DNA from 4 places in the Serratia bockelmannii genome. Region 1 is predicted to be linked to each of the others. Evidence: predicted binding sites of a transcription regulator. Region 1 holds the regulator's gene; each other region holds the start of a gene.
What was found. Region 1 encodes CRP, which controls carbon source genes, mostly activating them, when cyclic AMP is high. Its sites were predicted from a motif close to ATGTGANNNNNNTCACAT; they were not measured.
Positions count from the first base shown of each region.

Region 2: glpT (glycerol-3-phosphate transporter) is a predicted target of CRP. The motif match lies at 1,049-1,066, and genes of this name have one in related genera.
Region 3: ACSJLU_RS07570 (ABC-F family ATPase) is a predicted target of CRP. The motif match lies at 902-919, and genes of this name have one in related genera.
Region 4: deoC (deoxyribose-phosphate aldolase) is a predicted target of CRP. The motif match lies at 959-976, and genes of this name have one in related genera.

Region 1 is NZ_CP196512.1:4,845,403-4,847,605, forward strand. Features, by position in the region: gene ACSJLU_RS23070 (OsmC family protein) at 1-343, opposite strand, end outside; gene crp (cAMP-activated global transcriptional regulator CRP) at 726-1,358, shown strand; gene ACSJLU_RS23080 (YccS/YhfK family putative transporter) at 1,409-2,203, shown strand, end outside.
Region 2 is NZ_CP196512.1:218,097-220,299, reverse strand. Features, by position in the region: gene glpA (anaerobic glycerol-3-phosphate dehydrogenase subunit A) at 1-930, opposite strand, end outside; gene glpT (glycerol-3-phosphate transporter) at 1,295-2,203, shown strand, end outside.
Region 3 is NZ_CP196512.1:1,562,085-1,564,287, forward strand. Features, by position in the region: gene ACSJLU_RS07560 (hypothetical protein) at 1-123, opposite strand, end outside; gene ACSJLU_RS07565 (hypothetical protein) at 120-764, opposite strand; gene ACSJLU_RS07570 (ABC-F family ATPase) at 945-2,203, shown strand, end outside.
Region 4 is NZ_CP196512.1:1,696,708-1,698,910, forward strand. Features, by position in the region: gene deoR (DNA-binding transcriptional repressor DeoR) at 1-83, opposite strand, end outside; gene deoC (deoxyribose-phosphate aldolase) at 236-916, opposite strand; gene ACSJLU_RS08155 (hypothetical protein) at 1,130-1,963, shown strand; gene ybjG (undecaprenyl-diphosphate phosphatase) at 2,000-2,203, opposite strand, start outside.

The sequences.
Region 1 (2,203 bases):
CCGAGCAGTATTTCTCCGCCGACAGGTTCACCGCACGCTCTACGATTTTGTCAGTCAGATCCTGACCGGTGACGATGAAGTGCAGATTGATATGGGTGAACAACCGCGGGGCTTCTGCACGGCGCTCGGAGGTCAGCTTCACCTCGCAGTCGCGCACGTCGTTGCGCCCTTTTTGCAGGATGGACACCACGTCAATCGCGCTGCAGCCGCCCACCGACATCAGCACCATTTCCATCGGGCTCGGCGCTTTATCGCCGGCGTTGCCGTCCATCAGCACCTGGTGGCCGGAGGCCGATTCACCCAAAAACGTTAACCCTTCCACCCACTTAACTCTTGCCTGCATTCTGGTCACTCCGGTTAATTTCTTAAAATCAGAGTACGCTTTCGCATAGAAACAGGCAACGTAACCTGATGCTAATCATGCTGAAGCGAGACAACACGAGACACCCGCCTTACTCTGTGCTACAAACAGAGCCGCAATAAATCTTTCCGGGACACTGAATTTCAGGGAAACGCCCAGAGAAAGGCTCCTTTACCGGTATGTTAACAGAATGTAGCTTGCAGCGCTTACGGCAAGTTAATATGCTAGAGCGACAGCGTATTTTTATGACACGCCTCAAAACTTGCCGGTAGCCCTCGCTCATGACTGCGGCTACAGGCGGGTTTTACAGGGAACTCTGACCCCTGTGACACAAGGCAGCGATAACAACAGAGGATAACAGCGAATGGTTCTCGGCAAACCGCAAACAGACCCTACTCTCGAATGGTTCCTGTCTCATTGCCATATCCACAAATATCCATCGAAGAGTACGCTGATTCACCAAGGTGAAAAGGCCGAAACGCTTTACTACATCGTGAAAGGCTCCGTCGCGGTGCTGATCAAGGATGAAGAAGGTAAAGAGATGATCCTGTCCTACCTCAACCAGGGGGATTTCATCGGCGAGCTCGGATTGTTCGAAGAAGGCCAGGAGCGCAGCGCCTGGGTTCGCGCGAAAACCGCCTGTGAAGTGGCCGAAATTTCCTACAAGAAATTCCGCCAGCTGATCCAGGTGAACCCGGACATCCTGATGCGCCTGTCCGCCCAAATGGCGAGCCGCCTGCAGGTTACCTCCGAAAAAGTGGGCAACCTCGCCTTCCTGGACGTGACCGGCCGCATCGCGCAAACCCTGCTGAATCTGGCGAAGCAACCCGACGCCATGACTCACCCGGACGGCATGCAGATCAAGATCACCCGTCAGGAGATCGGCCAGATCGTCGGCTGCTCGCGTGAAACCGTTGGCCGTATTCTGAAAATGCTGGAAGATCAAAACCTGATTTCCGCCCACGGCAAAACCATTGTCGTCTACGGCACCCGTTAATCCCTGAAGAAACGGCGCAATCTGCGCCGTTTTTTTGTCTGCTCTCTGCCATGTGGCGCCGCCTGATCTACCACCCGGAAATCAACTACGCACTGCGACAAACGCTGGTGTTGTGCCTACCGGTGCTGTTTGGCTTGTTGATAGGCCAGCTGCAGCTCGGCCTGATGTTCTCTCTGGTGCCCGCCTGCTGCAATATCGCCGGTCTGGACACGCCGCATAAGCGCTTCTTTAAACGGCTGATCGTCGGCGGCTCGCTGTTCGCCTTCAGCAGCGTGCTGTTGCAACAGGCACTGCTGTGGCACGTGCCGCTGCCGGCGCTGATGCTGGGCCTGGCGCTGCTGCTCGGCGTTACCGGCGAAATCAGCCCGCTGCACGCCCGGCTGTTGCCGGCGGCGCTGGTGGCCGCCATCTTCGCTCTCAGCACGGCCGGCACGGTGCCTGTCTGGCAGGCGCCGCTGCTGTACGCGATCGGCACCGTCTGGTACGGCTTATTCACCTGGTTCTGGTTCCGGCTGTGGAAAGAGCAACCGATGCGCGAGACGCTCAGCCAGCTCTATCTGGAACTGGCGGACTACTTCGAAGCCAAATACTCCCTGCTGACTCAGCACACCGATCCGCAGACCGCGCTGCCGCCACTGCTGGTGCGCCAGCAAAAGGTGATGGATCTGATCAGCCTGCTGTACCAACAGCTTAATTTCCTGCCGCACGCCAACAACCTCGATCAAAAGCGACTGCAGCGCGCCTTTCAGGTGGCGATGGATCTGCAGGAGCACATCACCGTCAGCCTGCATCTGCCGGAGGAAGTGCAAAAACTGGTGGAGCAGAGCCAGGCCGAAGCGATCATT
Region 2 (2,203 bases), 590 kb from region 1:
GCGCAGAATACGGGTCTGCGCCAGGGTGGGCGCCAACAGCGCCCCCTCGCGGATCAGAATGTCCACCTCCTGCGGGGTCACCAGCATGTTGTCAATTTGGTCGTAGTCGATATGGGTCGAGGTGGTGCCGATCAGCGAGATGGTGTCGCCCGGCACCAGGATGTCGGCGTCCGCCGGTTTGCGGCAGCGGTTGATCACCATGTTGTTGATGCGATGGCCGAGGATCAGCAGCGCTCCCTTGGCCGGGAACATGCGAATGCGTAAATCGGCATATTCGGCGATCTGCTGGCCCCAGATACCGGCGGCGTTGACCACCACAGACGCGTGCAGCTCATAGCGCCGCTGATTCTGATGGTCGTAAACGCGCACGCCCGTTACCCGATCGCCGCTGCGCAACAATCCCACCACCTGGTGGTAGGTCAGGATCTGCGCACCGTGCTCGCGCGCGTCCAACATGTTGGCGGCGGTCAGCCGGAAGGGATCGACGGTGCCGTCCGGTACGCGCACCGCGCCGATCAGCGCCGGGTTAGCCGCCGGCTCCAGCCGCAGCGCCAGCTGCGGGTCGATCGCTTCGGCGTCGATATCGGCCTGGCGACAGGCCGCGATAAACTGCTGCTGATAGTCCAGCGAGTCTTGCGGCAAGGTGATGAACAGCCCGTCGGTGCGCTCGATACAGTGATGCGCGATGCGTTTCAGGATGCGGTTTTCTTCGATGCACTCGCGCGCCGACTCGCCGTCGGTCACCGCATAGCGCGCGCCGCTGTGCAATAAACCGTGGTTGCGGCCGGTGGCGCCGGTGGCGATGTCGTGGCGCTCCAGCAAAATGCATCGCAGGCCGCGCCGCGCACAGTCGCGGGCAATGCCTGCGCCGGTGGCGCCGCCGCCGATGATGATCACATCCGTTTCGCCGCCGTCAAAATAGCTGCTCATGTCGCTCCCTCAGGATCGGTAGTTATGAGCCTATTGAGCCACGGTTATTGGGGTCTTTGTTTGATAAGGAACAATAACGAACATAAAACGAAATAAAAATGACCACAAAAAACCATCAATGTGATCATAATCACGATTTTTGGACGTTTTTCTATTTCATAACGTTAACGAATCGCTCAAAATCCGCCGTGGTTTCATGAAAGTGTAACAATTGCGCCATTCGTCACAGCGACACCAGGCGTATTTGATGACAATGGCGCTCGTTATGGAACACAAAAACACCACATTCGATATCCGCTCAATCATCAAATGAACGTAAAAGGTCATATTGATGTGATAACAGATAAAGCCATCGGAGGCGCTCATGTTGAGTATTTTTAAGCCAGCCGCACACATCGCCCGTGTGCCGAGCGATAAGGTAGATCCGCTCTACCGTAAGCTGCGCTGGCAAATTTTCCTGGGGATCTTCTTCGGTTACGCCGCCTACTATCTGGTGCGTAAGAACTTCACCCTGGCCATGCCTTACCTGATCGAACAAGGCTTCAGCCGCGGCGACCTCGGCTTCGCGCTGTCGGGCATCTCTATCGCCTACGGCTTCTCCAAATTCATCATGGGTTCGGTCTCTGACCGTTCCAACCCGCGGGTGTTCCTGCCTGCCGGCCTGATCCTGGCGGCGGCGGTGATGTTGTTCATGGGCTTCGTACCGTGGGCAACTTCCAGCATCGCGGTGATGTTCGTTCTGCTGTTCCTGTGCGGCTGGTTCCAGGGCATGGGTTGGCCGCCGTGCGGCCGCACCATGGTGCACTGGTGGTCGCAGAAAGAACGCGGTGGCATCGTCTCCATCTGGAACTGCGCCCACAACGTGGGTGGCGGCCTGCCGCCGCTGCTGTTCCTGCTGGGCATGGCCTGGTTCAACGACTGGCACGCGGCGCTGTACATGCCGGCCTTCGGCGCCATCCTGGTGGCCCTGATCGCTTTCGCCCTGATGCGCGATACCCCGCAATCCTGCGGCCTGCCGCCGATTGAAGAGTACAAAAACGACTACCCGGACGACTACAGCGAAAAAGACGAAGAAGAGCTGACCGCCAAGCAGATCTTCATGCAGTACATCCTGCCGAACAAGCTGTTATGGTACATCGCTGTCGCCAACGTGTTCGTCTACCTGCTGCGTTACGGCATTCTGGACTGGTCACCGACCTACCTGAAAGAAGTGAAGCACTTCGCGCTGGACAAGTCTTCCTGGGCCTACTTCCTGTATGAATACGCCGGTATC
Region 3 (2,203 bases), 1.9 Mb from region 1:
ATACTTAAAACTATCGTCGGAATAAAACATGAACCAGACAATGGCTAACAGCGAGAGGGCCACAACGCCGCACCCAATGCCCTGAATAATTCTGGATAAAGCCGCCAGCATAAAGTTCTTCATACGTTAACCTTTGCAAAAAAGTACTGACAAATTTGGTTGAATTTCTTTCGATCTCTTTCCCAAACCGAGACGGCATCCTCGAATGGTCGGACTTTGTTTTCTAACAGAAAGTACAGCAGATCGAGGTTTCCCAGGCGTCTGAGTTGATCATACATCCGTGAGTTTCTTGCCCTCAAGTCGCGTGATGTATAGACAGAGCGTGATATGCTTGCCCCAGCGGTGAGAATTGAGCCAACGGCAACACCGGAGACAAGCCGTGGGATGATTTGTTTAGAGAATATATATCCCATGTTTGCGGTGGCTAACTGATTAAAGGCGAATTTGCCGATGAGTTTGCCTGATGTTCTTATGGTCATGTCCTTAACATCTTCAAACTTGACCTTACTGGCGAAGTTTTCGATGAAGATATGAGCCACTTTCTCGATGCTTGCTTTATTGGCCAGGCCTGACTTGATGAGTCTGATAAATCGCTCTTTATCTTGCGAGTTTAACCATATGTTTTCAGTATCAATATAGTCGTAGCCCAGGTAGTAGAAATCGACCGGTACGCTGATAAAACCTTGTGCAAACCCGCGCACTAAATTGCTGTCAATGTTTACGGCATCCGCCATGTCGTTGGCTATCTGCTTTGCGCTTTTCATAGAAATCCTTTTCAATATGAAGCGCGAATCGAGCAGACTTTTTTTACGCAAGCCAATGCCCACCGGCAAACGGCACCAGCCTGACGCTCAAAATGTCACCGAAACTTCCCGCGATCTCTGCACCCCGTTGTGGCATAATGCGCGCCAAATCACATTCCCTATGTATAAAGAGCGAGCGCTGTGTTAAGCACTAACAACATCACCATGCAGTTCGGCAGTAAGCCGTTGTTTGAAAACATCTCTGTTAAATTCGGCGGCGGCAACCGTTACGGCCTGATCGGCGCCAACGGCTGCGGCAAGTCCACCTTTATGAAAATCCTCGGCGGCGATCTGGTGCCGAGCGGCGGCAACGTGTTCCTCGATCCGAACGAGCGCCTGGGTAAACTGCGTCAGGATCAGTTCGCCTTCGAGCAGTACAGCGTGCTGGACACCGTGATCATGGGTCACACCGAACTGTGGGCGGTGAAGGAAGAGCGCGACCGCATCTACGCATTGGCGGAGATGAGCGAAGAAGACGGCTATAAAGTAGCCGACCTGGAAGTGGCCTACGGCGAAATGGACGGTTATACCGCCGAAGCGCGTGCCGGTGAACTGCTGCTTGGCGTGGGCATTCCGGTGGAACAGCACTATGGCCCGATGAGCGAAATCGCGCCGGGCTTCAAGCTGCGCGTGTTGCTGGCGCAGGCGCTGTTCTCCGATCCGGAAATCCTGTTGCTCGACGAACCAACCAACAACCTGGACATCGACACCATTCGTTGGCTGGAGCAGGTGCTGAACGAACGCAACAGCACCATGATCATCATCTCGCACGACCGTCACTTCCTGAACATGGTCTGCACCCACATGGCGGATCTAGACTACGGCGAGCTGCGCGTCTACCCGGGCAACTACGACGAATACATGACCGCCGCCACCCAGGCGCGTGAGCGTTTGATGGCGGACAACGCTAAGAAGAAAGCGCAGATCAGCGAGCTGCAATCGTTCGTCAGCCGCTTTAGCGCCAACGCCTCCAAATCCAAGCAGGCCACGTCGCGCGCCCGCCAGATCGACAAGATCCAGCTGGAAGAGGTGAAAGCCTCCAGCCGCCAGAACCCGTTCATCCGTTTCGAGCAGGACAAAAAGCTGTTCCGTAACGCATTGGAAGTGGAAGCGCTCACCAAGGGCTTCGACGAAGGCCCGCTGTTCAACAAGCTGAACCTGATGGTGGAAGTGGGCGAGAAGGTCGCGGTGCTGGGTGCCAACGGCATCGGTAAAACCACCCTGCTGAAAACGCTGGTGGGCGACGCGCAGCCGGACAGCGGCACCGTGAAGTGGTCGGAAAATGCCCGTATCGGTTATTACGCGCAGGATCACGAATACGAGTTCGACGACACCCTGACCGTGTTCGACTGGATGAGCCAGTGGAAGCAGGAAAAAGACGACGAGCAGGCGGTGCGCAG
Region 4 (2,203 bases), 2.1 Mb from region 1:
GCGGCTTCTTTCAGGTGGATCTTGTCAGCGCGTTTTAACGCCTGAACTAACCGGTTGATACGTTCTTCGCGCCGCGTTTCCATAGATCCGTCTTCCCACAGGTAGTAGAGGTAAAGGGGCGTGCCGGCATTTCCGGCGCTAAACACAACAATGCGGGGCAATATCGGGCCGCATCAGCCGCCCGTATTGTCCCGCATCGGAGTGTATGGCCATGCCCGTCAGGGCAAGCCGACGATCAGTAGCTGCCCGCCGCCGGCTGGGCGCCGGATACGATGGCGACGCCGGAGCTGGTGCCGATGCGCGTGGCGCCGGCTTTAATCATCTTCTCGGCGGTGGTGCGATCGCGCACGGCGCCGGAAGCTTTCACGCCCATTTCGCTGCCCACAGTCTCACGCATCAGTTTGACGTGCTCTTCCCGAGCGCCGCCGGTGCTGAAGCCGGTGGAGGTTTTCACGAAGGCGACATCGAGTTCGCGACACATTTCACAAACCTGGACGATCTGCGCATCGCTGAGCAGGCAGGTTTCCAATATTACCTTCAACGGGATCGCCGCGCAAACCTCGCGCACGGCGGCGATATCGGCTTTCACTTCGTCCAGCAGGCCGCTTTTCAACCAGCCGACGTTGATCACCATATCGATCTCTTGCGCCCCGGCGGCGATCGCCGCTTTGGCTTCAAAGGCCTTGGCGACGGTCAGGCCGGCACCCAGCGGGAAACCGATCACCGAGCAGACTTTCACGGTGCTTTCTTGCAGCAGCTGGGCCGCCAGTGGCACGTAGCCGGAGTTGACGCATACCGCATAGAAGTTGTGCTGCTGTGCTTCTTCGCACAGTTTGGCGATCTGCATTTCGGTGGCGTCCATGGCCAGCAGGGTGTGGTCGACATAGCTGGCGTAATCGATGTTTTCGGTGGTCATCGCGGTTCCTTAGTGAGGTTAAGACAGTAAACGGAGTGAGGAATGTGAAAATAATAACATTCCGATGCCGATAAACCTAGTGCTGTTTAAAAAATGTCGATCCGATCGTCGCTATAATGCTGTTATAGGTATAGCTTAAAGGCGTTTCATTTGTTATTTAAATAACATTTTGTGGCTCGCGGCCTGCGCGGGCGAAACGTCGAGGGAAAAAAGATGAAGATCAACATCGATCTGGCTCCTGAAGCTTTCGGGGCGCATCGGCAGGAACTGTTCCGCAATGCGGATTTTGCGGTGAGCGCGCATCGCTGCGCAGAACGTGGGCCGATGTTAACGCTGGCGAACTGCCGTGGCGCGCTGACGGTTTTACCGTATCAGGGCCTCGCGATCTGGGACGCTGAGTTTGACGGTTACTCGCTGAAGTCGGGCCGCCGCAGCGTGCGGGGCGCCGGCAGAAAGCGCGCTGACGACGCTGCGTTCTATCCCGCCTGGCCGCATCAGGACGGTGAGCCGCTGCAGATGCAACGCGTGTGGATCCAGCTGGCGGGCGATGAGCTGACGTTGCACGGCGAGGGGGAGCGGGCGGGCGGGCGTTGGCGCATCGGCCCGGCGCTGCGTCTGGCGGCCCAGAGCGCGCAATTCGCCATAGAGATGAAGGTCACCAATCAGGCCGAGCGGCCGCAGCCGCTGCGCTATGTTTGCGGCCTCAACTATGACTGCATTCCTGATGCGGTATTCCGCCAGAACCTGCCGACGCCGGCTTTGTTAGGGGATACGATCGGGCAGGAACTGTTGTGCTCCGACGATCTGACGCGCTACGTGGATCAGGCCGAATTCTTTATGCTGGCGCCGCAGGGCCGGCGTTATGTGACGCGTTTTGCCACCGAACAATTCAACTATGGTTTCCGGCGCATCGCTGTCCAGGGCAACAGGCAGTTGCTTTCCTTTATCCAGCCGGCAAACTGCCGCCCGAATGCGCCAGAGGGTGAGGGAGTGATGCTGGGAGCGGGAAAAACGCGGACGTTCTGTGTGACTACTGGCGTGGTGTGAAAGCAGGGGCGGTAACGCCCCTGTCATGTTGTGCGGTTACTCTTTCACCCAGCCGCGTCGAATGGCGAAGGCAAACAGGAAGCGATACAGGCGCGACAGCTTGTCGGCGAGGACATCGCCGAACAGATTCCATACCAGCTGCGCGAACAGGCAGCCGACCAGGCCGAGCAGGAAACCGCCAACCATATCCAGCGGCCAGTGCACGCCGAGGTAAACGCGTGACCAGGCGATGCCGGCGGC